Aureimonas sp. SA4125: one gene and its partner. The protein of the gene in region 1 interacts with the protein of each later gene in a pairwise test. Links are inferred from orthologs where the notes say so. Each region holds a gene or a part of one and is shown on either strand. Other genes may lie near its edges. The genes, in order: Sa4125_RS11190 and Sa4125_RS11805.

The links.
Region 2: the proteins of Sa4125_RS11190 (region 1) and Sa4125_RS11805 interact in binary tests that used the Escherichia coli proteins (3 or more experiments, as listed by UniProt). The link is inferred for Aureimonas sp. SA4125 from one-to-one orthologs.

The regions. Positions count from the first base shown.
Region 1 is NZ_AP025032.1:2,415,990-2,418,993, reverse strand. Bases 12-2,855 are described here. They hold Sa4125_RS11190 (NAD(P)H-hydrate dehydratase), read left to right. Parts: upstream 12-598; coding sequence 599-2,113; downstream 2,114-2,855. Other genes in these bases: Sa4125_RS11185 (DUF72 domain-containing protein), read right to left, coding at 2,186-2,855; Sa4125_RS11195 (P-II family nitrogen regulator), read right to left, coding at 12-315. Outside these bases: more of Sa4125_RS11195, read right to left, coding at 1-11; more of Sa4125_RS11185, read right to left, coding at 2,856-3,004. UniProt on the Escherichia coli protein: Bifunctional enzyme that catalyzes the epimerization of the S- and R-forms of NAD(P)HX and the dehydration of the S-form of NAD(P)HX at the expense of ADP, which is converted to AMP.
Region 2 is NZ_AP025032.1:2,536,178-2,543,561, forward strand. What follows is about bases 2,311-5,302. They hold Sa4125_RS11805 (RNA methyltransferase), read left to right. Parts: upstream 2,311-3,372; coding sequence 3,373-4,233; downstream 4,234-5,302. Other genes in these bases: tuf (elongation factor Tu), read right to left, coding at 2,311-2,843; Sa4125_RS11810 (DUF1007 family protein), read left to right, coding at 4,401-5,084; Sa4125_RS11815 (Fur family transcriptional regulator), read right to left, coding at 5,103-5,302. Outside these bases: Sa4125_RS11780 (hypothetical protein), read left to right, coding at 1-383; Sa4125_RS11785 (hypothetical protein), read left to right, coding at 392-1,126; more of tuf, read right to left, coding at 1,668-2,310; more of Sa4125_RS11815, read right to left, coding at 5,303-5,498; zinc ABC transporter permease subunit ZnuB, read right to left, coding at 5,495-6,316; Sa4125_RS11830 (zinc ABC transporter substrate-binding protein), read left to right, coding at 7,380-7,384. UniProt on the Escherichia coli protein: Specifically methylates the ribose of guanosine 2251 in 23S rRNA.

The DNA of each region.
Region 1 (3,004 bases):
ACCGGTGCGAATGCGGATGGCTTCCTCGATGTTCGACACGAAGATCTTGCCGTCACCGATCCGGCCAGTCTGGGCGGCCTTGCGGATCGCTTCGACGGCTGCCGGCACTGCCTCGTCGGTGAGGACGATTTCGACCTTCACCTTGGGCAGGAAATCGACGACGTATTCGGCGCCGCGATAGAGCTCGGTATGGCCCTTCTGTCGGCCGAAACCCTTGGCCTCGGTGACGGTGATGCCCTGCAGGCCGACTTCTTGCAGCGCCTCCTTCACCTCGTCGAGCTTGAAAGGCTTGATGATCGCCTCAACCTTCTTCATCGAATGTCCTTCTCGACGTTGTCCCGCCGCGGGCAAAGCCCAGCGAGCCCTCGGATGCAGGTGCCATGCCAAGACAATACAGCGATCCGCGACGGGCGTTCGATATCCGTGTGGCACGAAACAAGCGATATGCTTTTACAGGGGTTCGAGCAACCAATGAGCAGCGGCAAGCGGGTGTGGCGAGTGAGTTGACAGGAAAAACCGCCATTTTGGCAGGAAAGATGGCGGCGGGATCCTCGGAGCGTGGGTCCACGACGGAAGTTCAAGCGCCGGGGATCACGAAATGAGCGACCAGTACCGAGATTCTTCCGGGTCGCTGTTGCTGGATCCGGCCGAGATGGGGGAGGCGGACCGACTGACCTTCCAGGCGGGAACACCGGGCATCGTCCTGATGGAACGCGCCGGTCAGGCGGTGGCCGACGCGCTGCGCGACGCTTTTCCCGATGCCCGGCGCGTGGCGATCCTTGCCGGGCTCGGCAATAACGGCGGCGACGGCTATGTCGCCGCGCGCCTGCTGCGAGAGGCGGGACTGGCGGTGGCGGTCTTCTCCTCCGTGGCGAGCACGACCCTCAAGGGTGACGCAGCCTGGGCGGCCCAGAGCTTCGGCGGCCCCGTCGAACCGCTGGAGGCCTTCAGCGCGGACGGCGCCGACATTGTGGTCGACGCGATCTTCGGCGCCGGGCTCGACCGCCCCATATCCGAGCCGATCGCCGCCATCATCCGGGCGACGAACGCCTCCGGTGTGCCGGTGGTGGCGGTCGACCTGCCGAGCGGCATCTCCGGCCTCTCCGGTGCCGTCCTCGGCGAAGCGTTCGTCGCCGCGCTGACGGTCACCTTCTTCCGCCGCAAGCCCGGCCACTTGCTGCAGCCCGGCCGCAGCCGCTGCGGGCGCTTGGCGGTGGCCGATATCGGCATCGCCGCCGACGTGCTCGCCACCATCCGGCCGAAGACATCCGCGAACGACCCGGCACTCTGGGCCGAGGCGCGCCCAAATCCCTCTGCCTGCGGCCACAAATACGACCGCGGACATGCCGTGGTGTTTTCCGGCGGCGCGACGACCTCGGGAGCCGCGCGCCTGGCGGCGATGGCGGCACTGCGCGCGGGGGCAGGGCTCGTCACGGTCTTCGCTCCGCCCTCGGCGCTGATGGTCAATGCCGCGCATCTGACGGCGATCATGCTGCGACGCTGCGCGGACGTGGCGGCATTGCAGGGCGCCCTCGAAGACACCCGGCTTTCCATCTTCGTGCTCGGGCCCGGCTTCGGAATCTGCGAGACGGCCCGGGACTACGCCCGCGCCATCATCACCGCCGGGCGCGCGCTGGTCTTGGATGCCGATGGAATCACGGCCTTCGCCGACAACCCGGTGGCGCTGTTTTCTGTCATCGGAGAATCTGCCTCTCCGGTGGTGCTGACGCCCCACCAGGGGGAATTCGCGCGGCTGTTTCCCGATATTGCATCCGCCGTCAGTCTGTCGAAGCTGGAGAAGGTCCGTCTGGCGGCAGAGCGTTCGGGTGCCGTCGTCGTCCTCAAGGGCGCCGACACGGTCATCGCGGCGCCGGACGGGCGCGCTGCCATCAACGCAACCGGCACACCCTATCTCGCCACCGCCGGCAGCGGCGACGTATTGTGCGGCATCATCGCCGGGCTTCTGGCGCAAAAGATGCCGGCCTTCGAGGCCGCCGCGTGCGGCGTCTGGATGCACGGACGAGCCGCCGAATTGTTCGGGCCCGGCCTCATCGCCGAGGACCTGCCGGGTCTGCTGCCGGCAGTGCTGAGGGAAATGCCGGGAGCGAGCTGACGACCGCTGAGCCGCCAGATCTTTGGTGGTCGAGAACGCCGGTCTGGCGAAAGCCGCCGGCAGCGTCGGTGTTCAAACAGCCACGGTCGGCCGCGCCTTCGCCGGCACCCGTTCCATCAGCGCCATGGCGCCCTGTGGCGCGCGAACCTTGCCCTCGTGGATGACATAGAGGAACACATCGCGCGGCTTCCTCTCCGGCTTGTCGTCCGGCGCGACGAGCGGCAGATCGTCCGGCACGCCGCCCTCGGCCCAGACTTCCGCCCGCGCCGCCCAGGCGTCGATCTGCTTCGGTGGATAGGCCGTCGGAATGTCGTCCTCGCCGCGCTGGAGCCGGGCGTAGACGAAGTCGGCGGTGACGTCGGCGATCTCCGGATAGGTCGCGTGGTGTGCGTAGGCGACGGCGACGCCGTGCTTGCGCGCGAGGGTGACGAAGGCGGGGTCCTCGAAGGAGGCGTGCCGAACTTCCACCGCATGCCGCAGCGGGATGCCTTCGGCCCTCTCCGGCAGCAGCGCCAGGAAGGCGGCGAAATCCTCGGGCTCGAACTTCTTGGTGTTGGCGAACTGCCAGAGGATCGGACCGAGACTGTCGCCAAGCTCGGCGATCCCCGAAGCCATGAAGCGCGCGACCGACTCGCCGGCTTCGCTGAGAATCTTGCGGTTGGTGGCAAAGCGCGGGGCCTTCAACGAGAAGACGAAGCCATCCGGCACCTCGCTCTTCCACTTGGCGAAGGTCGCGGGCGTCTGCGAGCGATAGTAGGTGCCGTTGACCTCGATCGTCGGGAGCTTCCGGGCGGCGAAGCCGAGCTCGTCGGCATGCTTCAGCTTTTCGGGAAAAAAGGTCCCGCGCCAGGGCTCGAAGGTCCAGCCGCCGATGCCGGCGCGGACGATGCC
Region 2 (7,384 bases), 120 kb from region 1 along the record:
GACAGCGCTATGTCTCCGCCGTCGGGCGTTCGATCACCTCGATCTTCGCCATTCGGCCGCGGTACCACCTGGATCAGATCGTCCTCTACTACCTCATGAGGGACATGAAGAAACGGGAACAACTGAGCGTCGCAGATATGCCGGGGCCCCTTTCCGACTTCGATTTCACGTCGGATGCGGTCATCTGGATGGCCAAGGGCTGGGCGGTGAAGAACTCCGACCAGTATGGCGATGCCAAGCGGGCCGTCGATGCTCGCTTTCCCCAAGTGACGCAGTCCCCCTTCCCCACGGACGCCCCTATCGGCTTGTCGGATCCGGGCTCGCATGTCAGAAGCGACGGCCGATCCACTCCCCCGGAACCGCGTATCTACAGCACGAAATGACGCAACCCATGCTCCATCACGACAACGAGCCTTTGCCGGGACCCTTGTCGACGGCGTCCCATGTCGGGGAAGAGAAGCTCTTTGCGAAAGACCGGTTCATCGCCCGGCATAGCCGCTTTCTCGATCGGCTCGGCATCCGCGATCAGCCCTGGCTGATCTTCGGCTCCGCCCCGGAGCCGACGGTACCGGACGCCCTGCGCGAAGGCTATGCGCGGATCGACATCAACAATGCCGGTCGATCGGCAGCCCTCCTCGGTCTTGGGTGCGCCGACCTCACCATCCGGGCCAAGAAGAAGTCGTGGCAGGAGCACCCGCATCTCGACACGCGGGGGCTGCTGTGGATCCATACCGCGCCGGAGATTTTCCTTCGGATGCTCCTCCTGCCCAAGCCGTACGACCATATCGGCTGCATCGCTGCCCTGCGCCGGCGCGACCGGGAAGCCGTGGTCACCCATGTCAGTGGTGCCTCGGTCGAGGCGATCGGCGATCTCGGCAAGGTAACGAACGGCGTGGCGGCGATCTGCTACGGCCTGCTTCTGGGCGTGCCGAAAATCGTCGTTGCCGGCGTGTCACTGTCCAAGGTCGGCCATTCCTACGACGATCTCGGCCGCGTCCGCCGCCAGACGGATGAAGACAGCTTCATTCTCGACAGGTTGAAGGACCATCCTCGACTGTTCACGACCGAAGCAGACCTTGCACGCGACAGCGGTCTTCGGCTTTGGGATGCTGAAGGCGCAGGCTGAGGATCGACGCCGCCTCAGGGCTCAAGACGAGCGCCGCAGACATTTCGTCCGGCAGACAAGGGTGCAGTCCGCCTCCACGTTTGCCTCCTGCCGGGTGGAGAGCCAAAGCGTGACTCCGAACCCGAGCTAGTCGAGATCGTCGCAAGCGACGAGCACGACTCCTTCGCACTCCATCATGGATACTTGCCCAGATGCGCCGCCGGGAGACCGTTGCGGTATCTGCGCCGGGCAGGCCGGGCGAAACGGAACCAGGTGCGGTGCAGCACTCACGCGCAGACCACCACGAGTACCTTTTTGCGTCACACCTCTTTCGGCGACCGTCGGCCCTCCAGGCGGCGACGTGCTCTCATCTGGCGGTTCTGGCATCCGATTTTCGACGCCGCAACATACCGCCTCACGAAAACTGCCTGGGCTTCAGAGAGGCCTCACAGTTTCTCGCAGTGACAAAAAAAAAACGGGCCCCGAAGGGCCCGTCTGGAACTTCATCAAACGGAACGGGGAAGCCCGGTCCTCATAGGAAGGGCCGCCCCCGATCTTCCAGCTACTCGAGGATCGACGACACGATGCCGGCGCCGACGGTGCGGCCGCCTTCGCGGATGGCGAAGCGCAGCTTGTCTTCCATCGCGATCGGCACGATCAGCTTGACGTCCATGGTGACGTTGTCGCCGGGCATGACCATCTCGGTGCCCTCGGGCAGCGTCACGACGCCGGTCACGTCCGTCGTGCGGAAGTAGAACTGCGGGCGGTAGTTGGTGAAGAACGGCGTGTGACGGCCACCCTCCTCCTTCGTCAGGATGTAGGCCTCGGCCATGAAGCGCGTGTGCGGCTTCACCGTGCCGGGCTTGCACAGCACCTGGCCGCGCTCGACGCCCTCGCGGTCGACGCCGCGAACGAGCGCGCCGATGTTGTCGCCGGCCTGGCCCTGGTCGAGCAGCTTGCGGAACATCTCGACGCCGGTCACCGTCGTCTTCTTGGTGTCGCGGATGCCGACGATCTCGACTTCCTCGCCGACCTTGACGATGCCACGCTCGACGCGGCCGGTGACGACCGTGCCGCGGCCCGAGATCGAGAACACGTCCTCGATCGGCATCAGGAAGGGCATGTTGATCGGACGCTCAGGCGTCGGGATGTACTCGTCGACGGCGGCCATCAGGGCGCGAACGGCGTCTTCGCCGATGGTCTTGTTGGAGTCTTCGAGCGCGGCCAGCGCCGAACCCTTGACGATCGGGATGTCGTCGCCGGGATATTCGTACATCGACAGCAGTTCGCGAACTTCGAGTTCGACGAGCTCGAGCAGCTCCTCGTCGTCGACCTGGTCGACCTTGTTCAGGAACACCACGATCGCCGGCACGCCGACCTGGCGGGCGAGCAGGATGTGCTCGCGGGTCTGCGGCATCGGGCCGTCGGCAGCCGAACAGACCAGGATCGCGCCGTCCATCTGGGCGGCACCGGTGATCATGTTCTTGACGTAGTCGGCATGGCCCGGGCAATCGACGTGGGCATAGTGACGGGCCGGCGTCTCGTACTCGACGTGCGCCGTCGAGATCGTGATGCCGCGTGCCTTCTCTTCCGGCGCCGCGTCGATCTGGTCGTAGCGCTTGTACTCGCCGAAGTACTTCGTGATCGCCGCCGTCAGGCTCGTCTTGCCGTGGTCGACGTGACCGATCGTGCCGATGTTCACATGCGGCTTGTTGCGCTCGAATTTGCTCTTGGCCATTCCGGGGTACCCTTGAAGAACATTTGCGAATGAGGCCGCGACATAGAGACTTGGCCGGGGAAACACAAGCGCCCGCGTCAAAACACGGGTGGCGTTGTCCAACTATCGCGTCGGGATGAGAGGGCTGGAGCGGGTAGCGGGAATCGAACCCGCATATTCAGCTTGGAAGGCTGCTGCTCTACCACTGAGCTATACCCGCATGCCAGATCCGGCGAGATAACGCCGGCATTCGAGATCCGGCGGGCAGCCGGCAGGTTATGGTGGAGGGAGTTGGATTTGAACCAACGTAGGCGAACCAACGGATTTACAGTCCGTCCCCTTTAACCACTCGGGCATCCCTCCATAACCGCTGCCGAAAGACAAGCCCCAGCACCGATCGAAAGACGCGGTTCGAGCTGCCGAAGCAGCTCCGTCTTCCGGGCGGCGTTATGCAGAGCCTTCCCCCCGCTGTCAATCGCTGCCGCAGCAGAAGCCTGAGATGGTGCGCGAATAAGATTGAGCCGGGGCACCGCCTTCGATAGACAGGCGCATGACCAAAGATCACAAGAGCCACACGCCCAAGGACAGTCACTACGCCACGCTGCGTCGCAGTTTTCGCGATGCCAAGGCGGGCGGCAAGCCGGAATCGGGTGGCAAGCCTGTCGCACCGGCGCGCCCTTCCCATCCCGGCCGCCCCGGCCCGGAAGACAGGGTGCGCCTGTACGGGCTGCACACCGTTGCCGCGGCGCTCGGCAACCCGAACCGCAAGCTGCACCGCCTGCTCGTCACCCGCAACGCGCTGACCCGCCTCGAACTGGCCGACGAGGATGCCCCCTGCCCGATGGAGATCGTCGAGCCCCGCGCGCTCGACGTCGAGCTCGGCAGTGATGCCGTGCACCAGGGCGTGATGCTGGAAGCCGACCCGCTGGCCGGCCACGCGCTCGCCGACCTCGGCGATTCGGTGCTCGTCCTCGTCCTTGATCAGGTCACCGATCCTCACAATGTCGGCGCCATCCTGCGCTCGGCGGCGGCCTTCGGCGCTGGCGCCATCGTCACGACGTCGCGCCATTCGCCGCAGGAGTCAGGCGTTCTCGCCAAGGCCGCCTCAGGGGCGCTGGAGCTCGTTCCCTACATCCAGGTGGTCAATCTCGCGGACGCGCTCGGAACCCTCGCCAAGCGCGGCTACCAGACCGTCGGGCTCGATTCGGATGGCGGCACGGCGCTGGAGACCGCCTTTGCCGGCGAAAAGATCGCGCTGGTCCTCGGCGCCGAGGGCAAGGGGCTGAGGCAGAAGACGCGCGACACGGTCGACGTGCTGGCGCGGCTCGAGGTTCCCGGCGAGATCCGGTCGCTGAACGTGTCCAACGCCGCTGCCGTATCCCTCTACGCTGCCCGGCGCTTTCTCGCCTGAGGCTTAGGCTCCAGACGGCGCAGGCGCATCTCTGTGCCTCGACCAGGGCGTTGCGCGAACCTGGTCCGGCGCGGCGCTGCGGTCGTCGTGGTGGCGCCTTATCCCACGTGCCCGTAATTTTGCCATGCTGGCGAGGTCGGACAACGGCGACACCGCGGAGAAGCAGCATGCGCTCACATCAGCGACAGATTGCAGCATGCCTGATGGCGGCGAGCTTCTTTCTCGGCTCCCCCCTGCCGGCGCACGCTCATCCGCATGTCTTCGTCAGCGCGACGATGACGGTCAGCGCGACCCCCGAGGGAGACCTTCTGGCTGTGCACAACAGCTGGTGGATGGACGAGTTGTTCTCCTCGAGCGTCGTCGTCGACTTCGACGAGAACGCCAACGGCAGGCTCGATCCGGAGGAGCTCTCCGCCGTCGGCAAGCAGGTCGGCACGTCGATCAAGGAATGGTCCTACTACACCTTCGTGCGCCAGGGCGCCGGCGACGTTGCGCTGGCGGCGCCCGCGGCGCTCGACGTGGTCTTCGACGCCAAGCGCGGGCAGCTGCAATTCTCTTTCCAGATGAAGCCGGAAAAGCCGCTGAGGCTGAAGGGGCAGACCACCACCTTCTCCAATTTCGACGATACCTATTTTGTCGCCTTCGACTTCGCCGAGACCGGCGCATTCGTGACGAAGGACCTGCCGAGCGGCTGCAAGAGCGGCGAGTCGGCCCCCTCGCCGGACGAGGCGGCGAAATCCTGGATGGCGACCATCGCGGGTCTGGGACCGGGCGACACCGTGCCGGAGGATGGAATCAAGTTCTCCGAGGTCCTGTCGACGAAGTTCACTCTCGACTGCAGCAAAGACTGATCGCCCCCGACGCGGCCGTCAGGCGGCGCAGGTGGCGCAGATGCCCTTGATTTCGATCGTCGTCTTCGACGGCGTGAACCGGTTGCCGTGCGCCCAGCCTGTGAGCCGCGCCTCGACGCCCTCGTCTGAGAATTCCGAGACATTGCCGCACTTCTCGCAGATGGCGAAGGCCATCATCGAGGAGGCATGGCAATGCGGGTGGGCGCAGGCGACGAAGGCGTTGAGGCTTTCGAGCCGGTGCACGAGCCCGAAAGACAGCAGCTTGTCGAGCGCCCGGTAGACCTGGAGCGGTGCCCTGAGGCCGTCGTCGCGCAGGGTGTCGAGAATGGTGTAGGCGCTCAACGGCCCCTCGGCCTTTTCGAGGGCGCCGAGCACGAGGTTCTGGTTCTTTGTGAGCGTGGGCGTCATGGTCATCTGGCCTTCGACGGTCGGCCGTTCTCGGCCGGGGATAGTTTGAACGGCACGAGGCTGAGAAGAAAGAGCGCGAGTGACGCGACGACGATCGACGGGCCCGATGGCGTGTCGAATTCCAGCGAGCCGAACAGCCCGCCCGCGGCCGACAGCGCGCCGAGGAGCGCGGCGATCACCGCCATGCGCTCGGGCGTCGCGGCAAAGCGCCGGGCGGTCGCCGCCGGGATGATCAGCATGGCGGTGATGAGAAGGATGCCGACGATCTTCATGGCGATGGCGATGACGAGCGCCATCAGGAGCATGAAGACCAGCCGCGAGCGCTCGGGCCGCATGCCTTCGGCCTCGGCGATCTCCGGGCTGACGGTCGCCGCCAGCAGCGGCCGCCACAAGAAGGCGAGCACGGCGAGGACGATTGCCCCGCCGGCATAGATGGCGACGAGGTCGGTCTTCGAGACGGCGAGGATGTCGCCGAACAGAAAGCCCATCAGGTCGATCCGCACCCAGGTCATGAAGGCCACCATCACCAGCCCCAGCGCGAGCGTCGCATGCGACAGGATGCCGAGGAGCGCATCGGTCGAAAGCGTGCCTTTGCGCTGCAGGAAGATTAACGCCAGCGACACCAGCGCCGCGACGACGAAGACGCCGATCATCATGTCGATCTGGAGAACCAGCGACAGGGCAATCCCCAGGAGGGCCGAGTGCGCCATGGTGTCGCCGAAATAGGCCATGCGCCGCCAGACGACGAAGCAGCCAAGCGGCCCCGTCGTCAGGGCAAGGCCGATGCCGGCGAGGATGGCGCGGACGAAGAAGTCATCCAGCATGGACGTGGCTCCCGGCCGCTGGTGCTCTGCGCTGGCTCACCGTCTCCCCTGGAGGCGGCGGCTCGTTCGATGCCGCGACGTCTGCCGGGCGGCCGCCATGATCCTCATGATGATGGGAATGATCGTGATGGCCGTCGCCGGCATGGCAGTGGTCGGTCAGCGTGCCGTCGGCGTGCTCCACCCGGCCGTCCGGGAGATGGGTATGGTCGTGGTGGTGACGGTAGACCGCCAGCGTCCCCGCCGCCCGGGCGCCGAACAGCTTCAGGTATTCCGGGCTGGCAGCGACCTTTTCGGGCGTCCCGCGGCAGCAGACATGGCCGTTCAGGCACACCACCGTGTCGGTCTGCGCCATGACCACATGAAGGTCGTGCGAGATGAGCAGAACCCCGCAGCCGGTGCGGTCGCGGATGTCGCCGATGAGTTCGTAGAGCTGCGTCTCGCCGGTGTAGTCGACGCCCTGCACCGGTTCGTCGAGGACGAGAAGATCCGGCTTGCGCGCCAGGGCCCGGGCCAGCAGCGCCCGCTGGAACTCGCCGCCGGAGAGATGCTGCACCTCGGCCTTCTTGAGATGCGCGATCCCGACGCTGCCGAGCGCAGCGTCGATCTCGGCGGGCCGGAGCCGACCCGTCAAAGACATCAGCCGCTCGACCGTCAGCGGCAGGGTCCAGTCGATCGCCAGCTTCTGCGGGACGTAGCCGACGGCGAGCCCCGGTCTGCGCACGGCGCTGCCCTCGTCCGGCTTCATCAGGCCGATCGCCATCTTGGCCGTCGTGCTCTTGCCCGAGCCGTTGGGCCCGATCAGCGTGACGATCTCGCCGCGGCGTACGCCGAGGTCGACGCCCCGCACGAGCCAGCGGCCGGACCGGCTGATGCCGGCGCCGGCCAGGTTGAGGAGAAGATCTGCGGTCACCCGGGCACCTGTGGGGGAAGAGAGGTCTGTCGTCAGTCCACGGACGGTCGATGCTCGAAACACGCCTGCCGGGCTTGCGCTGCAATATCGCAAACGTTATAGCATGACGCAAGGTGCCGTAATATCATTACATATGACATCGGAGAAAGTGCCATGAA